Regions from separate parts of the Aeribacillus sp. FSL K6-3256 genome, predicted to be linked through region 2. Evidence: predicted binding sites of a transcription regulator. Region 2 holds the regulator's gene; the other holds the start of a gene.
The links. The regulator LexA, encoded in region 2, represses DNA repair genes until DNA is damaged. The targets are predictions, from matches to a motif close to CGAACATATGTTCG.

Region 1: the regulator LexA is predicted to act here: its motif matches at 10,230-10,243, upstream of NSQ84_RS11785 (UV damage repair protein UvrX).

What each region holds. Positions count from the first base shown of each region.
Region 1 is NZ_CP150188.1:2,440,119-2,455,491, forward strand. Features, by position in the region: gene NSQ84_RS11720 (TIGR00375 family protein) at 1-1,032, opposite strand, end outside; gene NSQ84_RS11725 (NUDIX hydrolase) at 1,029-1,583, opposite strand; gene mciZ (Z-ring formation inhibitor MciZ) at 1,662-1,841, shown strand; gene NSQ84_RS11735 (aldo/keto reductase) at 1,847-2,767, shown strand; gene NSQ84_RS11740 (TetR/AcrR family transcriptional regulator) at 3,032-3,637, opposite strand; gene cyoE (heme o synthase) at 3,808-4,725, shown strand; gene NSQ84_RS11750 (DUF3886 domain-containing protein) at 5,098-5,307, opposite strand; gene NSQ84_RS11755 (DUF2552 family protein) at 5,344-5,586, opposite strand; gene NSQ84_RS11760 (iron-sulfur cluster biosynthesis family protein) at 5,597-5,920, opposite strand; gene NSQ84_RS11765 (class I SAM-dependent methyltransferase) at 6,130-6,912, opposite strand; gene NSQ84_RS11770 (iron chaperone) at 7,305-7,676, shown strand; gene NSQ84_RS11775 (iron chaperone) at 7,699-8,070, shown strand; gene NSQ84_RS11780 (YolD-like family protein) at 8,550-8,879, opposite strand; gene NSQ84_RS11785 (UV damage repair protein UvrX) at 8,918-10,174, opposite strand; gene NSQ84_RS11790 (SDR family oxidoreductase) at 10,514-11,308, opposite strand; gene NSQ84_RS11795 (MBL fold metallo-hydrolase) at 11,309-12,277, opposite strand; gene proC (pyrroline-5-carboxylate reductase) at 12,603-13,439, shown strand; gene namA (NADPH dehydrogenase NamA) at 13,569-14,594, shown strand; gene rnz (ribonuclease Z) at 14,858-15,373, opposite strand, start outside.
Region 2 is NZ_CP150188.1:1,925,045-1,940,417, forward strand. Features, by position in the region: gene acnA (aconitate hydratase AcnA) at 1-2,015, opposite strand, end outside; gene NSQ84_RS09210 (hypothetical protein) at 2,260-2,523, opposite strand; gene NSQ84_RS09215 (small acid-soluble spore protein P) at 2,678-2,818, shown strand; gene NSQ84_RS09220 (hypothetical protein) at 3,342-3,659, shown strand; gene NSQ84_RS09225 (DUF2621 domain-containing protein) at 3,726-4,151, shown strand; gene NSQ84_RS09230 (CcdC protein domain-containing protein) at 4,249-4,713, opposite strand; gene NSQ84_RS09235 (response regulator) at 4,784-5,140, opposite strand; gene NSQ84_RS09240 (cytochrome c biogenesis protein CcdA) at 5,268-5,978, opposite strand; gene NSQ84_RS09245 (YneF family protein) at 6,298-6,516, opposite strand; gene sirA (sporulation inhibitor of replication protein SirA) at 6,603-7,034, opposite strand; gene tkt (transketolase) at 7,148-9,157, opposite strand; gene NSQ84_RS09260 (DUF896 domain-containing protein) at 9,230-9,460, opposite strand; gene NSQ84_RS09265 (recombinase family protein) at 9,536-10,186, opposite strand; gene NSQ84_RS09270 (LysM peptidoglycan-binding domain-containing protein) at 10,205-10,519, opposite strand; gene lexA (transcriptional repressor LexA) at 10,679-11,302, shown strand; gene gdhA (NADP-specific glutamate dehydrogenase) at 11,632-13,011, shown strand; gene NSQ84_RS09285 (lysophospholipid acyltransferase family protein) at 13,739-14,323, shown strand; gene NSQ84_RS09290 (TIGR00730 family Rossman fold protein) at 14,407-14,988, opposite strand; gene NSQ84_RS09295 (aldo/keto reductase) at 15,086-15,373, opposite strand, start outside.

The DNA of each region.
Region 1 (15,373 bases), 520 kb from region 2:
AATATTCATTTCCGTTCCAAAATAATGCTTTAATTTTTTTAATGTTTTAGGGCCAATGCCAGGCAGAAAAGCTAGCGGGACTTGATGAATATAAGGGGGCCTTTTCTCCACATGATTTGTTTTATCCCCCAGTTCTTCAACCCGCTGTTTTACACCTTTTGTAATTTTTACTCCTCCGCATATTTGACAGCATCCCTCATCTGTCAAGCCTACTGTTTTTTGGCACGCTTCACAAAACGTTTCGTAATACTTTCCAAGTTTCGGGTTTAATCCGTAATTCGCCTCAATTTTTCTGTCGTTTTCTTTTTTGATCGCCATCACCAATTCCTGAAACGTCGGCGCTTTTAACAACAACTTCTGATATTCCCGCCCGATTTTTGGCAATGAATGGGCGTCTGAGTTCGTTAAAAATGGATAGGAAGCTAGTTCACGAATACGGCTTGCCATGTTAGTATCGCTGCTCAAACCAAGCTCGACCGCATCGATGAGTGTTTGATCAAAAACTTCTGTCAAGCTTCGCTGAACCCCTTTTCCGTACAAGCTTTTAAAAGGAGTAAAAATATGCGCCGGAATGAACAATCCGTCCAAGCTCTTCACTTTATGCTGAAGTCTTTTCCCTTCAACATATACCCGTTGAGAGCTTAAATGAATATTTTTTAAATGGGAGCTGAGCCAATGGGAAAATTCCTTCATCTTTTCTAAAGTCGGCATAAAGCATAGAACATGGATCGGCCCATTGCAATGTTCATCAAATATTTCAAGCTCCGTACCTAAAATAAGTGTCGAATTTTGATAGCGGACTCCCCCTTCCATTAATTCCTCATACTTTCCCCTTCTGATGCCATCTTCAATTTCCTTGATTACTTCGGGGACATGGCAATCAATGATGCCAATTATATCCATACCTTTGCTCTCAGCTGCTTCTATAAAAATATTTTCAAGCGTCAGCGACTTGGCCCCCGTAATCTTTACCGGTTTTCCTGTATTTGTTCTGCCAATATGAATGTGCAAATCTGCGAAAAAAGCGTTCATATCTCCTCACTCAATTGTTTTAATGTTAAATATTGAACTGCATAAGCAGTTTTTGCATCGTAAATTTCTTTTTCTTCTATCAATTTTCTCGCTTCCTCAAGGGTTACTTCCAGCACCTCGACAAACTCGTCTTCATCCAAACTCGCTTTATTTTCCAGCTTTATCAATCCTTCAGCTAAATAAAGATGAACGAGTTCATCAGCAAAGCCCGGTGAAGTATAAAACGAAATGACATGTTTTAATGATTCACATCCATAGCCCGTTTCTTCTTCCAACTCTCTTCTTGCTGTGATTTCAGGTGACTCCCCTTTTTCAAGCTTTCCGGCAGGAATTTCCACAAGCTGGCGTTCTAAAGCTTTGCGATATTGTCTCACCATGACAATTTTCCCTTCGTTTGTAATAGGAATCACGGCAACTGCACCCGGATGCTTCACGACTTCACGTTTCGCATTTTCTCCGTTTGGGAGACGGACATCTTCCACATATACATCAATAATCTTCCCTGAAAAAATTTTTTCCTTCGCAATCGTTTCCTCGTTTAAACGGTTCATATATTCAACTCCTGTTCTATTATCCAATCATTCTTCATACATTCTACCATAATTAAAAAGGAGGCGGAGCGATTGCTCATGTATCGGAATTATAACCGGGTCGTGATGATCGGAAAGCCGAAGGAAATTGCTTACAGCTTAAAGGAAGCCGCAAAACGATATAAAACAGTCTATGAATGGCTTCATCATGAATATGAAACATTTGCTTTTTCAAAAAGTTTATACTACTTTCAAATTAGAAGAGAAAAAGAGAGGTGATCTTTTTGAAAAAGCGCAGATTAGGAACATCCGAGCTGTATGTGAGCGAAATCGGTCTTGGATGCATGTCGCTTGGCCGCGACGAAAAGCATGCGCGTTCGCTGATTGACCAAGCTCTTGAATTGGGGATTAATTTTTTTGATACAGCAGATCTTTATGATCAAGGCCTGAATGAAGAATTTGTCGGAAGGGCTCTTAAATCGCGTCGAAACGATATCATTTTAGCAACAAAAGTAGGAAATCGGTTTGAAGTTGGCAAAGACGGATGGTGGTGGGATCCATCCAAGAAATACATAAAGGAAGAAGTGAAAGAAAGCCTCAGACGGCTGGGTACAGATTATATCGACTTATATCAGCTTCACGGAGGAACAATCGACGACCCGATCGATGAAACGATTGAAGCGTTCGAAGAGTTAAAGCAGGAAGGCGTCATCCGCTACTACGGCATTTCTTCGATTCGGCCGAACGTTATTAAAGAATGGTTGAAACGCTCCAATATCGTTTCAATCATGATGCAATACAGCCTTCTTGACCGGCGCCCAGAAGAATGGTTTTCTTTGATTCAGGAGCATAACGTTTCTGTTATTGCCAGAGGGCCGTTGGCTCAAGGCCTCTTGACAGAGCGCCCGCTCGAAAAAGCCTCTGAGCGCGTCAAGAACAATGGGTATTTAGACTACACGTTCGATGAATTAAAAGAAGCTTTGCACAGCATCGATTCAGCATGCCCGGATCGCACTCGGACGGAAACAGCCATAAAATATGTTCTTCATCAGCGTGTTGTAGCCTCCTGCATTGCCGGAGCGAGCAAGCAAGAGCAGCTGCTTGAAAATGTCCAAGCAGCGAAAGCAAAAGATCTGCTGGAAGAAGAATACGAAGCGCTTATAAACGCAACAAAACAGTCTCTTTATACAATCCATCGCGATTAAAACAGGCGGGGACGATCCCCGCTTATTTATTTTCGGATTCACATGACTGTTGAAAATTCAATTTAGCTATCCAGTTGATGTTCCTACCGAAACGGATGGGATTCGCACGATCGTGTTGCAATCTCAATGGCTAAACGATTGTTCATAGCACATAAACCGGATTTACAACTATATGTATCGGTTCATTGAACAGCGCCGTCCATTCCTATCTTGAAAAATTTTTGGACTAATATATTTTGAAATCCGTTTAAGCTTGAATATTTTCTAATGAGGGGATCTAAGCAAATTTTGCAGTGCTTTTCCATATAAATGAAGGGGCACACGGTCTTCGCTAATATAATAAAATATCGCTAAACCGTTTTCTAACGAAAGAATAGTCCATGCTATTTCATCCGCAGATAGAGCAGAATCGTTATTCTCTTTCGACTTCAATTTTTCAATCGCCTTGGAAATTTGTTGTACCGCTTCCGTTATCATGTCAGACCATTTTCGGCGTATCGATTCTTCACGCATCGCATAAAGAAAAAATTCCATGTTAAGCATGCTCCACGTTCGATTTTTCTGCCTAACTGACAGGAAATATTCATCCATCGTTTCGATAAAATGTGAAAGCGAATGCTGTCCGTCTATGACTTGAAGAATGTTGTCCACATGCAATTGCATTTGTTGCTCCAAAATAGCTAAAAAGAGCTCTTCTTTGGAACGAAAATGGGCATATACCGCCCCTTTGCTAAATCCGGCATGTTCTGCAATTTTATCAACAGAAGCGCCGTGAAAGCCGAATCGAGCAAAGATTTCAACAGCTGACTCTAAAAGTAATTGCCGCGTTTCTTTTTTTCGCTCCTCTTGGGTTAATCTTCGTCTGACCAATTTGCTATCCTCCCTCTCTCTTGACAATCATACCATATAGCATTAACATACCAAATAGTATATAAATTCTAATCAGTATACAAATTATAATTTCACATTATGCTGGACGCAACTATCAACAATGTCCTCCTAGATTTATAGATCATGAGTGAAAAAGGAAGAGGGGAAGAATGCGAAAAGAAGAAAGCCTTACAACACAGAAACCAACTTTGCCCCAAATTTTGGCTGAAACTTGTAAAATTGGAATTATTCAATCAAATCTCGTTCCGATGTTGGCTGGATTGACATTGGCATTGTATACGTATCAGATCAGCCTGTTTGAGAAATTGCCGGAAATGTTATTTGCTTTGATTGGATCGATTTTCGTAATGGGTGCAGCTGGAGCTTTTAACAACTTATATGACCGAGATATAGATTCTATCATGGAAAGGACGAAAAACAGACCGACTGTGACAGGAGCAATAAAGCCTAAAACAGTATTATGGCTTGGAATCTGTATGTCTATTTTAGGAATTGCAGCCCTTGCATTAACAACTCCTCTAGCAGCATTCCTAGGGTTTCTAGGTTTGTTTTTTTATGTTGTCCCATATACGATGTGGAGCAAGAGAAGAACAATTTATAATACGGAAATTGGCAGTATTTCTGGAGCAATGCCCCCTCTCATCGGATGGGCTGCTGTTCATCCGGACGTGACACATCCAGCCATTCTTGGTCTGTTTGTGATTTCAATTATTTGGCAAATGCCTCATTTTTATGCTATAGCTATTCGCAAGCACGATGAGTATAAGGCTGCGAAGGTCCCTATGCTCCCAGTTGTCAAAGGTGTTAAAAGAGCATATATACAAACGAATATTTATTTAATTATTTTAATTGCAGCAAGCTTTCTTTTTGGGCCTTTAAGCCTCGGTCTTATGCTAGTAGCCCTTCTTTTAAGCGTTCTGTGGCTTATGTTAAGCATTTTCGGCTATAAAAAGATGGATTCAGAGAAATGGGCAAAATCAATGTTTCTTTATTCTCTGTTTCATATGACAATCTTATTTTCAACTGTCATTATCTATTCTCTTGTGGGAATTCTTTTTCATTTATAAAAGAAAGTGTTTCTAAACAAATTCATGGCGGCATAATAAATGTTGGGAATTAAGGGGCTGTCCGATGAGTTCCTAAAATGAAGGATCGGGGAAAAATACTACTGTGAAGGACAAAAATAATCAAATAAAATTTGTAAATGTCCTTCATAGAGGCAATGAAGTCCAACAAGAAGCAGTTGTATATGCTGAATGTCCGTCATACAACTTTTGAAGAACCTAATGAAGAAAAAAAGCATAAGAAAAGTCCTTCATAAGACTTCTGGAGGATATAAACAAGACAGGAAAAATGGTCTATCCGATAAGTCCCTAAAATGAAGGGGCTCCAAAAAGTCAGTGAATCCTGACTTTTTGGACAGCCTCCTTTCCAGCTTTTTATTTAAAATCTTCCCATTTCAAGTCGCTTTCTGCGAGCAATTCAGCAAAGCTTTTCTGTTTTTCCCGCTTTTGTTCCTCTTTTCTTTTACGCTCCAATTCCAGTTTTTTTAATTTCTCCTTTTCTTCTTCAATTTGCTTCTTCATATCTATAAGCTTTTTCGCTTTTTCTTCGCCGATCTGATCTTTGAGATTCCATGCATCTTTCATGTTTTTTCCCTTCCTTTGACCAATGCATGCTCTTTTTTATCCTAATACATCGTGAATATTCTGCATGTTTTTTTCCATCCATGCAATTGCTTCATCGATCGTGGCAAACTCTTCCGCTTCAAACGTCATTTCATCTTGAATCAGCCACACATCCTTTTTTTCATATCCCATTCCTCCTACAGACCAATGCAGAAGGGTGTACGGATGATTGTCATGGAGAAAGGACACCCATGTTTTATTTAAAGCAATGTTCTTTAAAGAAGCTAGACGTTCCTTCAATTTTGTTCCCTCATTTCACAATGCAGCTCATTCTTGGATTGTAAATTTGCATTGGACTTTTGAGCATGAATATTTGTTTTTGCCCGTGATAATCGATTTGCAATTCATCATCTAAAAAAACAAGCTTTGATCGCTCCACGTACACCGGGACAAAATTTGTATCAATTTTCATATCATCCTCATCAAGATCTTTCACAAGCCAAAGAACAGTAACACCGCTCATGACACAGCCGCAGCCATCTGTATCATATTTCAGCTTTATATAGCGGTTTTCGTTCATTTCCAATATCTCTTTAAGTTTTGCTTTCGCTGCGTTTGTAAACGAAATGTTCATAGGCTAAAATCATCCTTTTTTAATTTTGCCTCCATTCTATCATATTTTAGCTCTCTCCGCTTATTGAAGCAGAATGAACATAACCGATTAACGTTTTTTAAACATTTATAGAGAAATATTGACAAACTATTAGCCGGGTTAGTTGAATAAAGCTGTTGTTTTTATTTGTGAGAAATCAGCGTTATTTTCACAAGCAAATTATGACACGTCTATTTTCTTCCAATCAATATCATTGCATTCCCTAATACTTTTTTGTTCAATAAAAGCTTTGGCAGTTTCATTACTTTAGCGAGTTTGTAGCTTTTCAATTCAGATACACCATGTTTCTTTAAGGAATTTAAGAGCTCTTTTTCATCCCCAAATATTTTTTCATCCATAAACAAATCTAAAAAGACAAATCCACCACCAGGTTTTAACACTCTTAATGCCTCTTTCATTACTTCTGTTTTATTTCTTTCATCTTTAACTTCATGAAATGTTAGACAACTTACAATTATATCGAATTCATCATTTTTAAAAGGCAGTTTTGTGGCACTTGCTTTCAGAAAATTTATTCGATCAGAAACCCCTTCAATTTCAGCGTTTCGTTGGCATTGATCTTTCGAATATTCCCAATCGTCGCCCCAATAATCAATTCCAGTTAATAGAGACTCAGGAAAAGCCTTTGCAAGTTTTATAATCAGTGAACCGCTGCCTGTTCCTATATCCAGTATTTTTCCTTGCCCATCCCAATTCACCTTGGCAACAATTAAGTCATGTATTTTTGACTGATAATTTCCCCCAAATGCTGCGAATTGGTAATAAGAATAAGAAAGGATAAATGTAATATAAATTAATGGTAACGCTATAATACCTGACAAAACTCGCAGATATAAATTAATAGGTAAGAATGTCAACAAAATGAATAAAAGTGAAAAAAGCAAAAAAATTAGTAGTTTATTCATTCGAATCCAAGTTTGATACCTAGCATTTGTTTTCAAGTTATCAGCCATCCTTAAATCATAAACTGATTACCGTAGCAATTCGGTCATTGAATTGCTACGGCTCGTGTAGTTGACTAGCGAAAAGATACAGCATAAATTAAACTAATATTCATTTAATTTGGTGCTGTATCCTTTCCTTCAGTTTAAGTAAATTGTTTCACAATATCATTGTTTTATCAATCTTTATTATAATTTGCTTTAAATGGTCGAACCTTTTTTTAACTCTACATTCGGATGGAAAATTTCAAAACTAATTTGCATTTTAAGCCATTTTGACTATTCAGGTTGTAAAATATATAGTGGAAATAGGTGTCGTGTTCTGAGCGGTTCTGTGAGGAGTTTTAACGACGAATGGGTTTGAGGAACTTCTCTGAACGATTTTTATTTTAGGAGGAAATAACATGGAAGTTTTTGCAAAATATTTAGCAGGTATTGATAACCCCGACCACCGCGACCGAACAGAGGAAATTTTGGCGTGGGTTGCTAATAAATTTCCAAATTTGAAACCGCAAATCAAGTGGAACAAACCCACATTTACCGATCACGGCACATACATCATTATGTTTGCCGCAGCAAAGAATCATTTGAGCATTTTACCCGAAGAAAAAACAATGGTGCATTTTGCTGATGAAATCGTTCAAGCTGGCTACAGCGCTTCTTCACGCTTGTTCCGAATTCAATGGTCTGAACCAGTTAATTACGAATTGCTTGAGAAAATAATTGAATTTAATATCAAGGATAAGGCTGAGAATTCGAATTTTTGGCGGAAATAGCATAATATCGAAGGAGGAAGACATGGAAGTTTTTGCAAAATATTTAGCAGGTATCGATAACCCCGACCACCGCGACCGAACAGAGGAAATTTTGGCGTGGGTTGCTAATAAATTCCCAAATTTGAAACCGCAAATCAAGTGGAATACGCCAATGTTTACCGATCACGGCACATTTATCATCGGCTTTTCCACAGCGAAGCATCATTTGAGCGTTTCACCTGAAGAAAAGACAATGATGCATTTTGCCGATGAAATCGCCCAAGCTGGCTACAGCGCTACCAAAGGCTTGTTTCGAATTCCGTGGAATGAGCCGGTAAATTACGAATTGCTTGAGAAAATGATTGAATTTAATATTCAGGATAAAGCAGACTGTTCAACTTTTTGGCGGAAATAGAATAGGATAGCCCTTAGAAAGCCTGTGAGGGCTTCTGAGAGGCTTTAAGAAGTTGATAGCTACAAAAACGCTTTTTCATGCCCCAACACTCTTGTTGTGGACGCCCTGACACAGCTAATGTCAAAGCTTTTTTAATAAGTGTAAATTATTACAGGAGCTAAGAAAATAATTCTCTTACTTATTCCAGAAAATGACCCTATAGTGGCAGAGTGAAACTTAATTGTTTTTAGTTAACCGTGAATGTCACTTATTCACTAACGGGTGCTTTTTTAGTGAAAGAAAAATTAATTGATTTTAAGATTGAGATCATGTTTTAGTTATTCCATTATAGGGCGCCGATGGTAGAGTAGCAAAAAGCCCAATTTCTCAAATTTTTAGAAATTGGGCTGTTAATTATCGTCATTTTCTAAGCGTTGTAAATCTGCATTTTCCTGACCTTACGCTACCCCTATTAAATTTGTATTTCTAATGCTGTTTTCTTAGTATTGCTCAATTTCAATAATATCTCCTAATTTTAAAACATGTTTTTTAGTCAAGTAATCAACAATTCGTAATTCTCTTTTTAGCTGATCGATATAATGAATATTGCCGACAAGCTTCTTTATTTCACCTTTTTGATAATAGGTGAATTGTAGAGTAATGTTCTCTTCCATAGCCTCACAGATAACTTCATTAAATTCTTCATATTTTTGTTCATCTAAAACCGGTTTTTCGACTTTATCTAAACTTTCATTGTATTTCCTTAGTAATTTCACATGCTCGGGCAGCATCATAGCTGTCCATTTTATGCTTCCACGATCCTGAATCATTGTTTATCCCATCCTTTGCTTTCTTTTCTTCATATTCGTTACGCATAATGCCCGCCGATCAGCTTGTTGCGGTGAAGACTCGTTCCTGCCTTCGTATACGAAACAGCGCGCAGCAGTGCATTGGAGCCGTGCTTGTTCCGAATCGCATCCATTACATATCCTAAACGATGCTCTTTTATGCGGTTCGGCCTAAACAAATCAAGCTGCATGCCGCTGTCTTTTTCCACGTTGGAAAGAGAGATGGAAATTTTTCTGACTGTCTTCCCCTCATAAAAACGATCAAACAGCAAAAGGCAGGCTCGATAAAGATCCATCGTAATATTTGTTGAGACATCCATCGTTTTTGAACGGTAAAATCCTCCTCCGCCTTCCTTTTGGCTGTAGCCGATTCCAAGGCTGATTGTTCTCCCCGCCATCCGGTGTTCCCTCGCTCTTTTTGCCACTTCCTCGCACATTTCTAAGATGACGCATTTCACCTCTTCGGGGTCCGGATAGTCGCGAAGCAATATTTGATTTTTTCCAAAACTGATTTGCCCCAGCATAATCGGAGAGCCTATGTCGGAAAGATCTATTCCCCATGCGTGGTAATAAAGCTGATTCCCCATGACGCCGAACTTCTTTTCAAGGAGCTCTAACGGATAATTTGCGAGCTGACCGACTGTAAAAATTCCCATTCGATTTAACGTTTTTTCAAGTCTTGCCCCAATCCCCCACATCTTACGCAACGGCTTGATGCTCCACAGCTTCGTTTTGACATCATCATACGTCCATTCCGCTATACCTTTCTTTTTCGCCTCCAAATCTAGACAAAGCTTCGCCATCAATATGTTTGGACCGATCCCGACCGCACATGGGAGAGAAAATTCATTTCGTAAATCTTCCACAATTTTTTCGGCCAGACTATGCGCATCCCCCCAAAGTCTTTCTGTTCCATCCGCAGTAATAAAACATTCATCTACGCTGTAAACATGGATGTTTTCTTTCGGAACATAGCGGTTCAGCAGCCGAGTAATTTCAGCAGAAATCCGTAAATACGTCGCCATTTTCGGAGTGATGAGGCGGATGCGGGGGTCGTTTGGAATTTGAAATAAGCGGGATCCGGTTTGAATTCCGAAATCTTCCTTCAGTTTTGGTGAAGCGGCCAATACAATGCTTCCTGTCCGCTCTTTGTCCCCAACGATAGCAATGTGGGCTGTTAAAGGATCAAGCCCAAGTATGACCGCCGCACAGCTCGCATAAAAGCTTTTCATATCGATGCATAATATATGCCGGTTTGGAAACGATTCATAATTCATTCCATCATCCCCTCATGAGAATGTATGTTCGGTTTTATTTTATTTTCATTGTATGGGAATATACGTTCGGTTTCAATGGGAATTTGCGCCATTTTTCGCGGTACAAAAGGAGCATAACAACGAAGTACGGCATCGAAAAACAGATATTAAGCTTGGAAAGCTTATTCAAAATACAGCCGCGTTTTTTAGAAGATTTAAGTTGGAGACAAATCGGTGAAAGAGCTGAATTTTTTATCAAAATAAAAAGACGCTTGACGCGCCTTTTCAGAAGTGAGAGCGGAGATTTTAGCGAAAAGTCCGCCTTCAGCTTTCTGTTCATTTCCTGCATAATGCTCCCGGTCATTTTTGCCGAAACAAATTTCCGGCAACTTTTTCAAATAGGGAGGGCATGAGACGATAAACAAGCCCGCCAAGCTCCATCCAAACAGGCATATTAATTTCCCGTTTATTTGTCAGCATCACGCTCACGATTTTTTGTGCAACAGCTTCCGGATTAAGCATCCAGCGTTGGACGTTTTTCACATAATCCCCTGACGTATCGGCAAGATTGAAAAAATCCGTTTCAATTGGACCCGGATTGACAGATGTTACAAAAATCCCGCGGTCCGCCACTTCCATCCGCAAGCTGTTCGTAAAGCCTAAAACAGCATGTTTTGTAGCAGAATAGATGCTTGATTTCGGAGTAGCTATTTTGCCAGCCTGAGAGGCGACATTAATAATATGCCCTTCCCGTTGGGCCAGCATCTTCGGAAGAACCAGCTTTGTCGCAGCAATTAATCCGAACACATTTACTTTAAACATTTGCTGCATCTCTTCGAATGTTGCTTCCTCTGCATTTCGAAAAATACCAAAACCAGCATTATTGACTAAAACATCCACTCGGTCAAAATTCTCTGTGATGTCCGTAAATACTTCGGAAACTGCGTCAAGGTCACTGACATCCAGTTCGTAATATGTACAAGAAATAGAGTGAGAGGCTTGAAGCTCATCCGAAAGTTTCTTGAGACGATCCTTCCTCCTAGCCAGCAAAACTAAATGTCCACCGCTTTCTGCAACGATCCTTGCGATTTTTTCCCCGATCCCGCTCGATGCCCCCGTAATAACTACCAATCGATCTTTAAGCCGCGAATTCATTTATTTGTCACCTCTTCGTTGCGCGGAAAAAAGTAAAACGCCATTTTCTATTCTTTTGTTAATTTTTCCATATTGTTCTAAATAATCAAGCTGAGCAACAGTTTCTGATATAGCAAATAAAAGCTCTTGTTGATAAGCAGACGGAAAAAGAAGCTTGCAAAGAGCAAACACCGTCATTTCCTGTTTTTCTAAATGCTTTAATACGGTGAGCGCGCGTTCATGCTGTTTGTCTAAACGGTTCCGAATCAACAGGTGAGGATCGAAAAATTCATCTTTATGACCCGGAAAGACAACAGAAATCGGAATATGCAAAAGCTTTTTCAAAGATTCATTATATTGCAGCTGAGGTTTTGGACGCTCTTTTCCTTCATACGGCATTTCAAGAACAGGATTGGAGGAAATGGTTTTCAGCAAATGATCGCCGCCGATCATTCGGCAGTCTTCCTCATTGTACAAAACGATATGGCTTTGGGCATGTCCAGGAGTCTCAATGACTGTAAACCCAGGCATCCCGTCTATTTCATCTCCTTCTTGAATGGAGGAGGTCAGCGGATGATTGCGTGGATATAAGGAAAGATCAAGATGATCTAAGTGTGACGCAAACGACTCCGGGACGGCAAACTGCTTCAATAATTCTAAAAAAAATTCCTTTTGCCGATCAAAAAAACGCACATCATGAGAAAGCCAAGGAGCAAGCAAACGATGGCCCAAAACACGAAGATCGCCATCAAAAAAATCGAGCAAACCGATATGGTCAGGATGATGGTGGGTAAGAATGACCTGCTCAATATCCTCAGGCACAAGCCCTATTTCCTTCAGCTTATGTTCAAAAACTCTCCACGCTTCCTCCGTTTTCATCCCTGCATCCACTAATGTCAATGCGTCCCCTTTTACAACATACACGTTCACATCTTTAATCGGATAAGGTATAGGGATCGTTATTTTATAAATTGCATCTTTGCTGAACATTTTTGCAAACCGCCTTTAATTTTTTAATATAACTTATTTTACACATGATAAATCAATTTGTCATTTTATTCGAATAATTCATAAGTATACTTGACAAGCCGTTGGAACTGATAAAAAATTAATTCTACAACGCTTTTAGAATTTAAGGCAGGGAAACATTTCATCATACAAGCCCATCCAAAGCATGCGCTTCTGTTGCTTAACAGATGAATAGTAAAACGTTTTCTCGCTACCTTTCCCACTGAATCTCTTCTCTTTTAAACTAAGTTTATAGGGAAGAAGTTCAAAAGAAACATATAAAACGATCAGGAAGGAGTCTCTTTTTATGTACAAGTTTGGATTTATCGGAGCCGGATCTATGGCGGAAGCTATTATATCCGGATTGATCAACGGGAACAAGTGCCGGAGAGAAGAGATCGTTGTGACAAACCGTTCCAATGAAAAGCGGCTCGAGGAGCTGCAAAAAACATACGGCGTCACGATTACAAAAGATAAAAAGCATTTGTTTGACAACACAAAAACGATTTTTTTCGCGATGAAGCCGAAGGACGTTGACGAGGCAGTAAAAACAGTCCGCGAATACGCAACAGAAAACCATCTTGTTATTTCCATGCTCGCAGGCGTTTCAACGAAAGCAATTGAAACATTATTCAACAAACGTATTCCCGTCATTCGAGCAATGCCGAATACGTCCGCTACCATCAGACAATCAGCAACCGCCTTGGCACAAGGACAATATGCAACGGATGGTGACCTGTCAGCAGCTGTTGAACTGTTTCAATTGATCGGAACAGTTGAAATTGTTGAAGAAGACAAGCTCGATGCCGTCACAGGACTGGCAGGAAGCGGACCAGCCTATATTTATTACATAGTAGAAGCAATGGAAAAAGCAGCAGAAGAAATCGGTTTAGAAAAGTCCATGGCACGCTCCCTCATTGTTCAAACACTTTATGGGGCAGCATTAATGTTAAAAACGTCTGACAAAGAGCCGTCTACTCTAAGAAAAGAAATAATGAGCCCAGGCGGCACAACTGAAGCCGGCTTAAGCGTCCTAAACAATCATCACGTAGATGAAGCTATTATAAGCTGTGTGAAACGGGCAGTCGAACGGTCAAAAGAATTAAACAGCGCTTTGGAGGAAAAACTGGTGAACGAACAATAATCTGAAATCGGACTCGGGTTCAGCGAGCAATACTGAACCCCTTTTTTATATTTACCAAGCAGATCATATGACAAAAATAATCATAATTGCTAAAATTTTAAAGGAAATATTTAGGGAGGCGAATAAAAGATGAAAGACCGATTATTATTTTCTCCATTTACGATTAAAGATGTCACATTGAAAAATCGAATTGTCATGTCGCCGATGTGCATGTACTCAGCCGCAAATAAAAAAGGATTTCTTGAAGATTTTCATTTCACACATTACATTTCAAGAGCGGTTGGACAGGTGGGCCTCATCATTCTTGAAGCAACAGCTGTTACGCCGGAAGGCAGAATTTCTGAATTGGACCTCGGTATATGGGAAGATGACCATATTATAAAATTGGCTGAACTTGTGCAGCAAATCAAATCATACGGAGCGAAAACAGGCATCCAGCTTGCTCATGCAGGAAGAAAGTCAAATGTGAGCGGAGACATATTCGCCCCATCTTCAATTCCTTTTGATCAAAACAGCCGTACACCGAAAGAACTGACAAAAGAACAAATAAAAGAAACGGTTGAAAAATTTCAATTAGGAGCAAAACGAGCTAAGGACGCAGGCTTTGATATCATCGAAATCCATGCAGCCCACGGTTACCTCATTAACGAATTTTTATCTCCGCTATCAAACAAGCGCAATGATGAGTACGGAGGAAGCTTAGAGAACCGCTACCGGTTTTTAAAAGAGGTTATCCAAGCCGTAAGGAAAGTGTGGGAAGGCCCGTTGTTTGTTCGTGTTTCCGCCAGTGACTATGTTGAAGGCGGATCGACGATAAATGATTACGTACAAATTGCTAAATGGCTGAAAGAGGATGGTGTCGATTTGATTGATGTCAGCTCAGGAGGGCTTGTCCCGGCAAATATAGATGTTTATCCCGGGTACCAAGTGCCATTTAGCGAAAAAATCAGACAGGAAGCAAACATCAAAACAGGGGCAGTCGGCTTAATTACTTCACCTTTGCAGGCGGAAGAGATTTTAAAAAACAACCGGGCGGATCTTATTTTTGTCGCCCGCGAATTATTGAGAAATCCATATTGGCCTTACCATGCAGCTAATGAACTAAACGCAAAAATTGAATCGCCGACACAATATGAACGCGGATGGCGCGTATAAAAGAAGAAGCTGTCTCAAAAAAGCCTTTTGAGGCAGCTTTTGTTTGCATATTGCATTTTCCAAAGCATACAGTGAGTGTTGAATCAACATATAATTCTTTCATTGCCGCAACCGAAAAAATTTTGAAAGTTCAGAGATTCTGCAAGAATCATGTCGACGATTTTTTTGCCCGATTATAGGACTAAATATGCCTGTAGACGATTCTTTTATTCTATGTAAAAAAGGCGGCGAAAGCTTCATTTTTGGCATCCCCATACCATTTTCTACTTTTTAGGAATTGGGACACATAAAAAATCATGGGCAAGGCTTGCTTCTGGAAATACAGCCCTTGCTTCAGCAAGAAGCATTTGACAATCCTCTTCGCCTTGATATCGCGAGCTAATATGCGTCAGCCATAACGTTTTTGCGTTTGCCTCTAAAGCAATTTGCGCTGCTTGAACTGTTGTCGAATGAAAATAATTGTAGGCCAAAAGCTCTTCATCCTTTGCAAATGTCGCCTCATGCACTAAAACATCCGCATCCTTTGATAATTCGACGCTTTGCTTGCAATATCTTGTATCACCCAAAATCGAAACAATCCGTCCTTTTTTGACAGGACCTAAAAAATCTTTTCCATTCAAAACTCTTCCATCAGCAAGTTGGACTGTTTCGCCATTTTTTAATTTTTTGTATATAGGTCCAGGTTTTACTCCAATTTCTTTTAATCGATCCGCTAAAAGTGTTCCGGGCAGATCCTTCTCTATAATCCGATAACCGAATGAAGGGATGCCGTGCTCCAA
Region 2 (15,373 bases):
ACTTTACCAGGCTCAGGAGACAATCCTTCAAAGAATGGCGGATTTTGGATATAAGTAGACTCTTCGTCCCATTGATATAATGGCTCATCTGTTGTTTCAATGGCATTCCAGCGTTCGTTATCATCAAATACACGTTCATATTCTTTACGGAATAATTCTGGTGTAACAGTTTGTTTCACAACTTCATTAATTTCTTCCATTGAAGGCCAAATATCTTTAAAGTAAACATCGCTTCCGTTTTGATCCTTTCCGATTGGATCATTCAGTAAATCAATGTCAACAGTCCCTGCTAATGCATAAGCAACAACTAGAGGCGGTGAAGCTAAATAGTTACCTTTCACGAGCGGATGAATACGGCCTTCAAAGTTCCGGTTTCCGGAAAGAACAGATGTGACGAGCAAATCATTTTCAGCGATCGCTTTTTCAATTTCATCTGCAAGCGGTCCAGAGTTCCCGATACAAGTTGTACATCCGTAACCGACAAGGTTAAACCCTAATTTTTCAAGATAAGGCATTAAGCCAGAATTTTGAAGATAACCGGTTACAACTTTTGAACCAGGTGCCAATGATGTTTTTACATATTTCGGAACAGTCAATCCTTTTTCAACAGCTTTTTTTGCAACGAGACCAGCGCCTACTAAAACATATGGGTTTGACGTATTCGTACAGCTTGTAATCGCCGCAATAACGACTGCACCCGTTTTCATTGTTGTTTTTTCGCCATTCGCAAATTCAACCGTTACTTCCTTATTAAGTTCTTCCGGCTGCAAGCCAAATCCTTGGTTTCCTTGCGGAGCTGTAAGAGCTCTATGAAATTCTTCTTTCATTTTTGAAAGAGGAATTAAATCTTGAGGACGCTTCGGACCGGAAAGATTTGCTTCAATTTGAGAAAGATCGATTTCAACTACATCCGTAAAAATAGGATCCTCTGCTTCAGGCGTGAAGAATAAACCGTTTTCTTTACAATATGTTTCCACTACTTTTACATGCTCTTCATCGCGACCAGTTAAACGCAAATATTCAAGCGATTCATTATCAACAGGGAAAAATCCGCATGTTGCTCCGTATTCAGGCGCCATATTCGCAATAGTAGCACGGTCAGCAAGCGGAAGCTTTGCAACACCAGGGCCGAAAAACTCCACAAATTTTCCTACCACGCCTTTTTGACGCAGTACTTGAGTTACTTTAAGGGCTAAATCTGTTGCTGTTGTTCCGTTAGGCAGCTCGCCAACAAGTCTTACTCCGATGACTTCAGGTACAGGGAAATAGGAAGGCTGTCCAAGCATTCCAGCTTCAGCTTCGATTCCGCCGACACCCCAACCTAAAACACCGAGTCCGTTAATCATGGTTGTATGGGAGTCTGTTCCAACTAACGTATCAGGATATGTTTCGTATTCTCCATTTTCACCTTCAACCGCATGGACAACGCTTGCTAAATATTCCAAGTTTACTTGGTGGACAATACCTGTTGCTGGCGGAACAGCACGGTAGTTGTCAAATGCTTTTTGAGCCCAATTTAAAAATTTATATCTTTCAGCATTTCGTTCGAATTCAAGATTCATGTTATATTGCAGCGCATCATCTGTTCCGGCACGATCCACTTGAACAGAATGGTCGATAACAAGATCAACAGGCTTTTCCGGATTGATTTTTTGTGGATCTCCGCCCATGTCAGCCATCGCTTTTCTTAATGAAGCTAAATCAACGACAGCAGGAACGCCGGTGAAGTCTTGCAAAATGACACGAGATGGTTTAAATGGAACATCCAAATTTTTAATTTCATCTGTTCCCCATTTCGCAAGGTTTTCAACATGTTCTTTTGTAATAACTCGTCCATCCACTTGGCGCAGGACTGATTCCAAAAGAACTTTGATTGAATAAGGCAAACGGGAAACTTGACCAATTCCTGCATCTTCTAGCGCTTTTAATGAATAGTAGTTGTACGTTTTTCCGTTAATTGAAAAGCTTTTTCTTGCACGGAAAACGTCATTTTTCTCTAACTGTTGCTGTGACATGTCATTTTATCCCCCTTTAAACGTAATTTCGACAAAAATGCCGAATATCTCCCCACTTTAAACATCACACATTTAAATCTTAATATACTTTTTATGATAAGTAAATATCAATGATGTTATCAATTATTATAAGAAATGCTTATTTCACTAAAAAATTTAAATATTTTCAGTATAATTTTTCTTGCTAATGAAAACGTTCGTATAAGAGAAAAAATAGTGAAAAACGACGGAAGCTCCGCCGCTTTCAAGTCTCATCCAAATTCACTTCCTGCACAATTCGATCTAAATCGCGCTTGTACTGTTCTAAATGCTTTCTCTGCGTTTCCGATGCAACTTCCAATGCATTTTGAATTTGTTCATACGCCTCATTAATTTCCTGGCGAAGATGCTTTAGCTGATGTCCATAATCAGAACTGTTTTTCGTTAGATTGACATGTACTTTATGAACTTCCACCATTCCTTGTTGCACTGCATCAAATGCTTGTTTTTTATTTTTATGGTACGGCAAATATAGCACTCCTTTCGTTTTTTTATCTTCTATAGTGTTTTTTTCAAGAAATCAATTTATTCTAAAATGAATGAATGATTTCAAAATCATTCAAACTAAACGACGAAAGATAACAATGCTATTCTTTACTATTAAATATTAAGGAGCGATGTATATGGCAAAAGATCAAGTACAAAATGATCAAAAACAAAACGTTCAAAATCGGAAGGGACAGCCAGAGCCGTTATCTGGATCGAAAAAAATAAAAAATCGAAATCATAGCCGCCAAAAACATAACTCGGAGCATGATTTATAAAAAAATGGGGATGTTTAATTGAAATGTCCCCAAGTAGACAGCGGAAATAATAAAAATGCTTTAAGCGGCTTGAGCTCTACATTCTAATGGGCTTAAGCCGTTTAATTTTTTTGATAACGTTCGTTATTATAAAACTGAATATTCCTTAATGGTCTGTTGTAACGCTTCAAACGTTTCATATCCCTCTTTCACATTATAAGGTTCCCCAAAAAGATTCCATTAGGCCGTTATCAATGCATCGTCCAACTCTTGTCATACTATGGCTTTTAAGCATATCATAAGTCTTTCTTCGGCTTATAGACGTCCCCTTTCATCTTATAGAAATGTTGAAATGATGTTTATGTTTTCAATGAGAATTTGACTTTCTGGACTGCCGCAGTTTTGAATTTATACACGTCTTTTCTACATATTATGTCTTGCGGAAATCCTTCGTTTATGGTTTTTCTTTAATGACGAATTTTTAAGTTATATCTATTTTTCATTTAGAACAATGTTTTTGTTAATAATAAAAAGTTGATGACAAATGATTGAAATGAAAGTGGAATCTATCATAAAATATAGTAAGGTGAAAATGGAAGCTTTTTTTCAGCAAATGACAGATATTGATAATATAAAATTTTTAAGTCTGGAGGCTGTCATGAACGGGCGTTTATATGAAATGTTAATTTATCCTTCCAAATCAGGCGATATTAAAATCAGTATTTACCGTGATGCAGTTGAATACCAAGTTTTCGCGGAAATTAATGACTGCTTTTCTGTCGGCCGTCATAAAAAGAAATTAGAAGCTGTGAGACGTGCTGTAAAAGAATTGATAGATGCATATGAGTCGATTAATCCTTAACGGTTTTCATCAACTTCGCCGAAGTGCACGAATTAATGGAAATGTTAAGGCGATGGGGGTGATTTCATGCTTGAAGGCTGGTTTTTATGGTTTATTCTCATATGGGTTGTGTTTCTTATAACTATGTTATCGATTGGCGGCTTCTTCATGTTTCGCAAATTTTTGAAACGGCTGCCGAAAGAAGACGGAAAATCTGAACTTGATTGGGAAGAGTATTATATTCAACAGACTCGGCATTTATGGTCAGAGGAACAAAAGGCGTTGTTAGAAGAATTGGTTGCACCGGTTCCAGAGCTTTTCCGCGATGTTGCCAGACAAAAAATCGCAGCAAAAATCGGTCAACTGGCATTAGAAGAAAAAGCTCCATCTATTACGCAAGATTTAGTCATTCGAGGCTATATTATCGCAACTCCAAAACGGGACCATAAATTTTTAATTAAAAGACTAAAAGAAAAAAATATCGACTATTCCAAATATGAAGCACTCTTTTAAACAAAAACATAAGCCTTTCGGGGATTTGTCCCGAAAGGCTTATTTATATGGAATAAACGGTAACCTGCTTTAAACAGCCGGCAGCTATATGTATTTTTTACGTTCCGTTCAGTTGATTTTTCAGTTTTTTATACGAAATGAACATCGCAATTCTCCAAGGAACAATCATTCCAAAAGCCAGCAGCCAGAACATACCGCTTAATTCGCCAACATCGATAGACGCGCTTAAATAAGATTTTAGCAGAATTCGTACAACTAACAGACCAATCAAAATGTAAACAAAAGCTTTTGACCTTTTTAAATAGATTTCTTCTCCCCGAACTTCAAAAGTAGAGGTTTTTATTAAAAAAATCGAAAAAATCAGCCCGACTGTCAACGCCTCCAAAATTTCCATCGGCGTTATGCGGAATTGCGGAAATAAATACATAAGGGCTCCAGTGCTCATAAAGATCGGAGGCAAAATAATTTTTTTCGCTGTCGCCGGCTTTTTAGCAGCCTTTGTTCTGATCATAATTACGACAATGCCCATTAATACAGCCGTAATAGAAGACCAAATGACCATGCAGAACCATCCTTTTATTTTCAGCTTCTTTCTTTAATAATATTATAGAAAAAAAAGCAAAATGAAAAGGCTAATTCATAACTCTTTTGATGGCTTCCATCACACGATCTTCATCAAAAGGCTTTGTAATAAAATCGAGTGCTCCTGCTTCTATCGCTTCGATAACCATTTTTTGCTGTCCCATTGCCGAACAGATAATGATTTTCGCATCCGGAAATTCCTGTTTAATTTTTGTAATAGCCTCAATGCCGTTCATTTTCGGCATTGTGATATCTGTGATTAATACATCTGGTTGTAATTGTTTGTATAATTGTACCGCTTCGATGCCGTTTTCCCCTTCTGCAACAACCTCAATACTATGCTTTTTCAAAATGTCCTTTAATGTTTCCCTTAAAAATTTCGCATCGTCAACGATCAATGCTTTCAAATTAATTCCACCTCAATTATCCTCGCAAACTAAATCCTTTGATATTATACTACTTTCTGTCACAAAAAAGTACCGAGAGGTTTAAAATATTGTCAAAAATCTCGTTTTTCTCTTAAATGACTAAAAATTAAAACCCGGTTGGTAAAAATATAAGAATTTTGTTCATCCAATTAATAATTTTAGTCATCCAATCAAAAAACAGCAGAATTCCCATGAAAATCATGAATATGCCTCCAATTTTCATGATTTTCACATTATGTTTTTTGATCCAATTCATCCGCCCGATGAAGAATGATAAAATAAAGAACGGTACTGCAAAGCCTAGCACATATGCTGTCATATACAGAACTCCAGAACTAGGATTGGTTGCCGCTAAACCGATTACTACCATAAGAATTGGGCCCGTACATGGAGTCCATCCAGCTGCAAACGCCATACCAATCAGAACAGATCCAAGAAATCCGGCTGGACGATTTTTGAATTCAATCCTTCTTTCCTTCATTAAAACATCAGGTTGAAAAACACCGAGAATAACAAGTCCAAAAAAGATAATGAGGATCGCTCCTATTTGTCTTATCAGATCTTGATAGTTCAAGAAAAAGTTTCCAATCAAGGATGTGCCGAATCCCATTGCGATAAAAATGGCAGAAAAACCAACTAAAAAAAAGAAAGTATGTAATAAGCTTCTTTTTTGCAGCATAGCGTTTTCAGTTTTCAACTCATTAACCGATACCCCAGTTATATACGATAAAAAAGCAGGATATAAAGGCAAGCTGCACGGAGAAATAAACGATAAAAAACCTGCTCCAAATGCTAAAAACACATTAATTTCCGACATTTTGCTGCTCCTTCCAAAAGATTTACCTCCATCCATTCTAACAGATCATTGAATAAATGTTTAAAAGAACGTTTGACATTTTCCGCACATTATTACAATGAACCTTCCTGCCATGAATACCATATTCTTACAACTTCTTATAACGAAAAAAGAATTAATCTTACCTTGAGAAAGGAAAGACTAATTCTTACTTCACAATTCCGTATAAAACAACGCATATATTAAATAGTATAGATAAAAATTACATGATGTCAAAAAATATGATTGGTCATCATGAACTAATTTAATGAAAAATCATTAAATAATGCCTGAAACGAAATTATTTTAATTGATTTTGCATCGCTTTCATCATTTGATTGATTTTCTTCTGGGACGGTTTCATTCCCATTTGCATCATCATCATTTTCAACATTTGTTCGTTAATAGGTGGATTTTTCTTCAAATAATTCATCATATACTTTCGAGCGATAAAAAAGCCTAGCGCTACGCCGGCAAGTAATGCCAGAACAGCGATTAATATCGCCAGCCAAAGTTCCATCTTATTTCCTCCTTCATGTTGTCTATCATACAGTGTACTAAACCATATGACATTATACAATATTTCATTAGCAAATTTCCGCAACTTTAGACAAATTTTCTTTCTTTAATCGGACTCAGCCACCCGTATCGTTCATTTGTAAAATCCATGGCAAAAAAATAAGGATCAAATTTTCCCAATATATCAAAAAACAATAACTCACCGTCAAAGCTGCCGGTACAAATCATTTCAATATACCGTTCCTTTAAAACCATAGTAGCTTGTCCTTTTTGATTTTCCATTTGGATGGCGTGAATCGATGATACCTTTTGATAATGGTTTCGGTGAGACAAGAATGACTGAAGCAGCAAATCTATTTCTGAAATGGGAATGGCTCTTGAAATATAATTGACTTGCCTTTCCAATTGTTCAAAAATAGGATGCGTTTTCCTTGTCCAAAAAAATTCTTGATATAACTGAAAAATTTTCGATTCCCTATGATAAAAATGCTCAGCAAATTCCTTTTTTATCAAATACAAATAAAAGTGCCTCATGCGCTCACCTCATTGTTACATTCCTTTTTTGCTATTATAAAGCAAGGAATGTAAAAGGTTTGTCTTATGGTGGCGGATAGAGGCACTAATTTTGGCGATTATTTCCGAACTAATTCTTTTACTTTTTCGACAACATTTTCAACAGTAAAACCGTACTCGCTTATAATTTTTTCCCCAGGTGCAGATGCTCCAAACTTGTCGATAGCTAAGATTTCACCTTCAGATCCGACATAGCGCTCCCAGCCAAGCGAAGATGCCATTTCGATCGCAAGACGCTTCGTTACGCTGCTAGGAAGAACTGATTCTTTATAATCTTTTGATTGCTTTTCAAAACGGTCCCATGACGGCATGCTGACGACTTGCACATCAATTCCATCAGATGCAAGAATTTGTTGAGCTTTAATAGCTAATGCTACTTCTGAACCTGATGCAAGTAGAAGAGCATCCGGTTGATCCGATTTCGCCGGTGAAATGACATAAGCGCCTTTTGCAACACCTTCTTCAGCATTTTCTTTCGTACCTTTAATAGTTTCTAAATTTTGGCGCGTTAATACTAATGCAGTCGGTGTTGATTTAGATTCAAGCGCAGCCTTCCACGCAGCTCTTGTTTCATTTCCATCAGCTGGACGAATGACAGAAAGATTCGGCATTGCTCTCAAAGAAGCTAATTGTTCAATCGGCTCATGTGTTGGTCCGTCTTCTCCAACCGCTATGCTGTCATGAGTGAACACGTAAGTTACAGGGAGATTCATTAATGCTGCTAAACGAATCGCTGGCCGCAAATAGTCAGAGAAAACAAAGAACGTTCCGCCAAAAACACGTAAACCTCCATGCAGAGCCATACCGTTCAATGCTGCTCCCATGGCAAACTCTCTGACACCAAACCAAATGTTTCGTCCGCTGTAATCTTCCGCAGAAAAGTCTCCTGAACCTTTTATTGTCGTTTTGTTTGATCCAGCTAAGTCTGCAGATCCCCCAAAGAAATAAGGAACTTTTTCAGCTATTGCATTTAATACTTCTCCAGAAGAAGAACGGGTTGCAACGCTTTTTCCTTCTTCATAAAAAGGTAAAGATTGATCCCAATTTTCTGGCAATTCACCATTGATTGCTGCCTTTAACTCTTTTGCAAGTTCAGGATATTCTTTCTCATACTTTTCAAACAAATTATTCCATTCAATTTCTTTCTGCTTTCCACGTTCTTTTACATTTTTCTCAAAATGCTCATAAACTTCTACTGGAACATAGAAATCTTCTTCAAATGTCCATGCATAGGCTTCTTTTGTCAATTTTGTCTCTTCTGGGCCTAACGGCGAACCATGAACGGAAGAAGTGCCTGCTTTATTCGGCGAACCATATCCGATTGTTGTTTTTACTTCAATTAATGTCGGTCGTTGTTCATCCAATTTGGCTTCTTCAATGGCTTTCGAAATCTCTTCAATGTTGTTGCCGTCCTCAACGCGCAGCACTTGCCAGCCCATAGATTTAAAGCGCTCTTCTACATTTTCTGAGAATGATTTATTTAAATCCCCATCTAGGGAAATATCATTCGAATCATAAAGAACAATTAATCGTCCAAGCTTCAAGTGACCAGCTAAGGAAGCTGCTTCAGAGGAAATCCCTTCCATTAAGTCACCGTCACCGCAAATGACGTATGTGTAATGATCAACAATATTGTATCCTTCTTTATTATATGTAGCTGCTAAATGACGTTCTGCCATCGCCATTCCAACGGCCATTGCTATTCCTTGGCCTAATGGTCCAGTTGTTGCGTCAACGCCAGGTGTATGTCCGTATTCAGGATGTCCAGGTGTTTTGCTTCCCCATTGACGAAACGATTTAATATCATCCATGGAAAGATCATAACCCGATAAATGAAGCAAGCTATAAAGCAGCATCGATCCATGTCCGGCAGATAAAACAAAGCGATCTCGATTAAACCAATTAGGGTTTTCAGGGTTAATGTTCATAAATTTCGTCCACAGCGCATAAGCCATTGGTGCGGCGCCCATTGGCATTCCAGGATGTCCGGAATTCGCCTTTTCAATCGCGTCAATGGATAATGTTCGAATCGTCATGATGGATAAATCTTGAATGGAATGAGTCACCATTATCATCCTCTCATCTGTATTTTCAGTTTATAATCTTATCTTTATTGTTGTAATAAGGCAACACCCCATCCATTAATGCAGCCTTTTATTTTTTAATTTTTTCAATTTTTCCGGTGTAACATCATTACCTTTCGGATCAATCACTGTAACATTTTTTAAGGTGTTTTGAAAATCCCGACGAAACGACTCTAAATATTCCTGCCTTAATTGCTGCTGCTCAAGCTTTTCCTCTTGCGTCAATCCTTCTGACTTAGACTTTTTAGATAGTTCATTAATACGGTTAAGTTTTTCTTTTGAAATCATAAGCTGAACCCCTTGTATATTTTTGCCGCGCTCTTTTATCATACTAAATGCAACCACTAATGACAACAATTATTGCTATGATTCTCCTTTTTCTGACAAAAATTGTTGATATCTGCGATGGACAGTAGCTTTTGAAACGTCATAGCCGAATCCTCTTAACGTTGCCGCTATTTCTGAAAATGTCAGGCCGTTTTTCCGCAATCGGTCAATCTCCTCGATCGGAACTTCTTTTCGCTCTCTTTTATAGGAAGAATTTCTATTCTTTAAATTTTTTTCAGGCCTGTACCCATTTTGTATAGCTCTCAACATTCCCCGCTTTATTTTCAAATTATGAATTTTTCGTTGATATTCTTCGACAATTCCTATGATTTCAAGCACCATCGTGTCTGATTCAGACAGTTCCATCTCCCCGCGATGGGCAGCGGTGAAAATTTTCACACCTTGTTTCAAAATGGAATGGACAATGGCGATTTTGGCATTCCCTCTGCCAATTCTTGTTTCATCCTGTATTAATACCGCTTCAATTTCTTTCTCCTCAATCAATTCCAGCAGTTGAAAAACCCCTTCACGATCAACATCATACCCGCTCGCTTTTTCTTCTATCACTTCAACAACTTCCATACCGTTTTCAGCTGCGAGCTTTAACAGCTCGTCCTTCTGTCTTTTCAAAGATGTTTCCTGCTCATCTTTTTCAGTGCTGACTCTTGCATAAACGACTGCTCTCATGTTAAATGCTCCTTGCGGTTATTCTTTGTTTGCCAAATATTCAGCATTGTAGTATTTATTTTTTTCAATCGGAATGACGATTGTTTCCCCCGGTTTTACAACAAGGCTTTGGAGATTGTTTCGCTCCTGAACCCATTTAACAAACTCTGAATGAGACATATTGTCATATTCTTTATATTCATCAGCGATTTTCCACAAACTGTCCCCTTCCTTCACTTGAACCTCCAAATAATGATCGAGCTCTTCCCTTTCTCCAGTATACGAAATCGCCAAAACTGCCGCCATGATGACAAGGAAAAAAGAAACGATGTAAGACCATGATAATTTATCCATTTAGAACCGCCCCCTGAAACAGAATATTTGTTCGGTTTTTTGTTTTTAAGTATAAAAGGGAACACATGTTTCTGTCAAGCAAATATTCGAACTTACGTTTGCTTTTTTGGAAAAATCATGCTATAATCGACACAAATTGATATGACTGAGGTGCTTGACATGTCAACAAAATTATCTAAGAGACAACAAGATATTTTGAACTTCATTAAGGAGGAAGTAAAAAAGAAAGGATACCCTCCCTCTGTAAGAGAAATCGGCGAAGCGGTCGGTCTTGCCTCCAGTTCAACTGTTCACGGGCATTTAGCAAAGCTTGAGAGCAAAGGACTGATTAGAAGAGACCCCACAAAGCCGAGAGCCATTGAAATTTTGGACGATGATGGCAGCCACCTTCTAACAAACAATGTGATCAACGTGCCGGTCATCGGAAAAGTGACGGCTGGTATTCCGATCACTGCCGTTGAAAACATCGAAGAATATTTTCCGCTTCCGAATCATATTGCGTCAGGTGATGATCAACTTTTCATGCTTGAAGTAGTCGGAGAAAGCATGATCGAAGCAGGCATTCTGGACGGAGATTTAGTTATTGTCAGACAACAGCAAACAGCCAATAACGGCGACATCGTTGTCGCGCTCACAGACGACAATGAAGCGACCGTAAAAAGGTTTTTCAAAGAAAAAGACTTTATACGGCTTCAGCCGGAAAACCCAACAATGGAACCGATTATTTTAAAAAATGTGACAATACTCGGAAAAGTGATCGGGCTATACCGTTCCATACACTGAATATTCGATGTCTCAAAACAGGTGAGGCATCCTTTTTCTTTTTATAAAATTTTCAAAATTCCCTCTCTTAGCGATGCTAAATTTTTAAAAATGTTTTCTAATCAATATGTATGCAGACAAGCTAGATTCAATGAAACAAATTTCAGGCGCCTTCTCCGCGCCTGCATGCAAAGCTATTATGCAACAATTCTCAACAGTCATTGTTTTTTGATTTATTTTGTTGTAGAATTTTTTATTGTAGATTTCGCTTCCTTAGCCAGTGCCGGGATGATTTACTGAATTGTTTGAATTCTTCTAACTGCTTAAATTTTAGGTATAGGAGAGGTGCTATGAATCAATTACTTATGAAACAAAGTGAATTGGAAAACGCAAAGCAATATGTCAATGAAGTATTTCAATCCGTGCAAGAAAAAAATCCGAATGAGCCTGAGTTTCTTCAAGCTGTAAAAGAAATATTTGACTCGCTTGTGCCTGTATTTGCTCAACATCCTACATATATAAAGCACGGAATACTTGAAAGAATTGTTGAGCCGGAAAGATTGATCATTTTTCGCGTTCCATGGGTGGATGACGAAGGAAAAGTGCGTGTAAACCGCGGATTTAGAGTGCAATATAATAGTGCAATTGGGCCATATAAAGGAGGCTTGCGCTTTCACCCGACCGTCAACGCCAGCATTATTAAATTTTTAGGATTTGAACAAATCTTCAAAAATTCATTGACTGGGCAGCCGATCGGCGGAGGAAAAGGCGGATCTGATTTTGATCCGAAAGGTAAATCAGATGGGGAAATTATGAGATTTACACAAAGCTTTATGACAGAGCTTTACAAACATATTGGACCAGATATTGACGTTCCTGCCGGTGATATTGGAGTTGGCGCAAGAGAGATCGGATACTTGTTTGGCCAATATAAAAGAATACGCGGCGGATTTGAAGCTGGGGTGTTAACCGGAAAAGGCATTGGTTACGGCGGAAGCCTAGCGAGAACCGAAGCGACAGGGTATGGAACTGTTTATTTTGTTGAAGAAATGCTTAAAGACCATGGATTAAGCTTCAAAGGAAGCACAGTTGTTGTCTCTGGTTCTGGGAACGTTGCCATATATGCGATTGAAAAAGCAACACAATTAGGTGCAAAAGTTGTCGCATGCAGCGACTCTGATGGCTACATTTTTGATAAAAATGGAATTAATCTTGAAACGGTTAGAAGGTTAAAAGAAGTTGAAAGAAAAAGAATTAAAGAATATGTAAATGAACATCCTCATGCAGAATATTATGAAGGCTGTTCCGGAATTTGGTCCATTCCGTGCGATATTGCCCTCCCATGCGCTACTCAAAATGAAATCGATAAAAAAGCAGCTGAACTCCTTGTTTCCAACGGACTCAAAGCTGTTGGAGAAGGCGCCAACATGCCGTCTACATTAGAAGCGATCGACGTGTTTTTATCAAACAATATTCTTTTTGGACCTGCAAAAGCTGCTAACGCAGGCGGAGTTGCTGTTTCAGCATTAGAAATGGCTCAAAACAGCGCAAGATTATCTTGGAGCTTTGAAGATGTCGACGCAAAATTACGTGATATCATGAAGAACATTTACCGAAATTGCGTCAACGCTGCAAATGAATACGGCTGCTCCGGAAATCTTGTCGTCGGCGCTAACATAGCAGGATTTAAAAAAGTCGCTGATGCAATGGTAGAACAAGGAGTCATTTAAAAGATAGAAAAATGGTCATTTCCATCATTTATTCTTTATAGTGAGTAAACATATATGATAATCGCTAAAGCTTTACCTACCCTGCTTTGGCGATTCATCATGCTCACTATAATACCCCATCTTAACTTGAGTAAATAGAAATTGACATCACATCTATCCAAATTCACTCTTCTTTATTTCCACATTCAATCAAATTTTTCCCTATCAGTGTATCCCATTCAATGAGAGAATTGAAGTTTTATGTCAGATTTTCTTACATATTTTTTTACGCTGATGCCTGGATTGATTATCTCTTGCTTTTTAAATAAAAAAGGCAGATTGCACTGATGTTTGTTTATCTGCTTCTTCTCTTCTTTACTCTCAATATTTTGTATCATCAAATATAAAATTTATAGAAACAAAGTAACTGCTATTAAAATTGATTTTTCCAATTAAAGCATTTTATTATTGATATGGTTGCTCCTTCTATCCAGTGCCAATAACCTTCAGCACAAATACTTGTTCATCTAAAAAACACCGAATACGGCTGCCCATCCTCCAATGAAACGGCGGTATTTTCACTGACTGACTTTGGATAAGACGATTCGTTGACGATGTACTACCGACTTTACATGCATCACGTAAAAATGCTAAACTGAACGCAGACAAAATCGACATGCGCCCTAACCGAAAATACAGATCTTTTGCAACGCAAACATATTTCTGGAAGTCATTCGGGGGGAACAAAATGATTTATCATTTAGCAGGAAAACTTGCAATATTGATCATTAAAATTTTTAGTTTGCTAGAAGTCAAAGGCAAGCAGCATATTCCGGCAGACCATCGTTTTATTGTTACATGCTCTCATCGCAGCTGGGTAGATGTAGTCTTGCTCGCCGCAGCACTTTTTCCAATTCATGTCCATTATATGGCCAAAAAAGAATTGTTTCAGAACACGCTCATAGGTTGGTTTTTGAAAAAGATGCATGCTTTTCCAGTTAATCGTGAAAATCCTGGACCGAGCGCACTAAAAATTCCTTTGAAACTGTTAAAAGAAAATAAAGTTGTTGGAATTTTCCCGAGCGGCACAAGAACAGACGAGGAAGTTCCTTTAAAAAGAGGCGCGGTTACAATTGCGATGAAAGCCGGCGTTCCCATATTGCCTGCAACCTATCATGGTCCAAAAAGTTTAAAAGATTTTTTTGCCGGAAAAAAAGCTGTCGTTGCATTTGGCGAACCAATCTATTTAGAGAAAAATGCAAATCAAATTGATGATGCGCTTCAACAGCTTGAACATAAGCTGAAAGCTCTTGAAAAAAGCATAAACGACTAAACATTGACGTTTCTGATCAGCTTGTCATTTTTAGACAAACTGATCAGAAAGCTAAAGGCGAAGTAAAGTTCTGATATTTTCATTTATCGATCTAGTTCGATCCACTTATTTGTCTTCAAAGGCGGTTTGTACGCACGAAGTTTATCTATTAATATAGAGGGATTGTCTGCAAAAATCATAAACTGTTTATGCGTTTCAGGCATGAAGCCTCCCTCTACCGCATTCTCAATCATCTGTTTTACCGGCGTGTAATAGTCATCGATATTTAACAACGCCACAGGCTTTTCATGAATCCCAAGCTGCCCCCAGCTAACCGCTTCAAATATTTCCTCAAAAGTACCATAGCCTCCGGGAAGAGCAATGAACGCATCTGAAAGCTCTCCCATTTTTGCTTTCCGCTCATGCATATCATTGACTTCATAAAGCTGAGTGAGATGCTTGTGGACAACCTCTCCTTGAAATAAATTCGTCGGCATAACGCCCAATACGGTGCCTCCTAACTCTAATACGGTGTTTGCAATCACTCCCATCAGACCAATGCTGGAGCCTCCATATACGAGCTCAAGCCTGTTTTTTACCAATTCTTCTCCTAGTTTGATAGCTGCTTCTTTATACTTAGGATTTGTTCCCGGATTCGATCCTGCAAAAACACAAACACGTCTCATATTACCACTCCTGCTTCTTCTCTAAACGTTCTGACGAATGAGAAAGTCCTATTAAAAGCTGTGAATGGGATATTTCCATCACAGCTTTATTACAAAATTATTGAAAAATCTTACTGATTTTCTCTATTTCTTCCTTTGTTAACTGGACATCTAACGTTTTTAAATTGTCAAGTACCTGTTCCGGCTTCTTCGCACCAGGGATGATCGCATCGATGGAATCGACCGTTAAATACCATGCTAGCACAACGTGAGCAATTTCAGCATTTTTCGCTTCTGCGATTGGACGCAATTGCTCGACTTTTTCGAGATTACGCGCAAATGCTTCCCCTAGAAATAAAGGATTTTGTGCACGTGAATCATTGAACTTCTCATCTTTCGAATATTT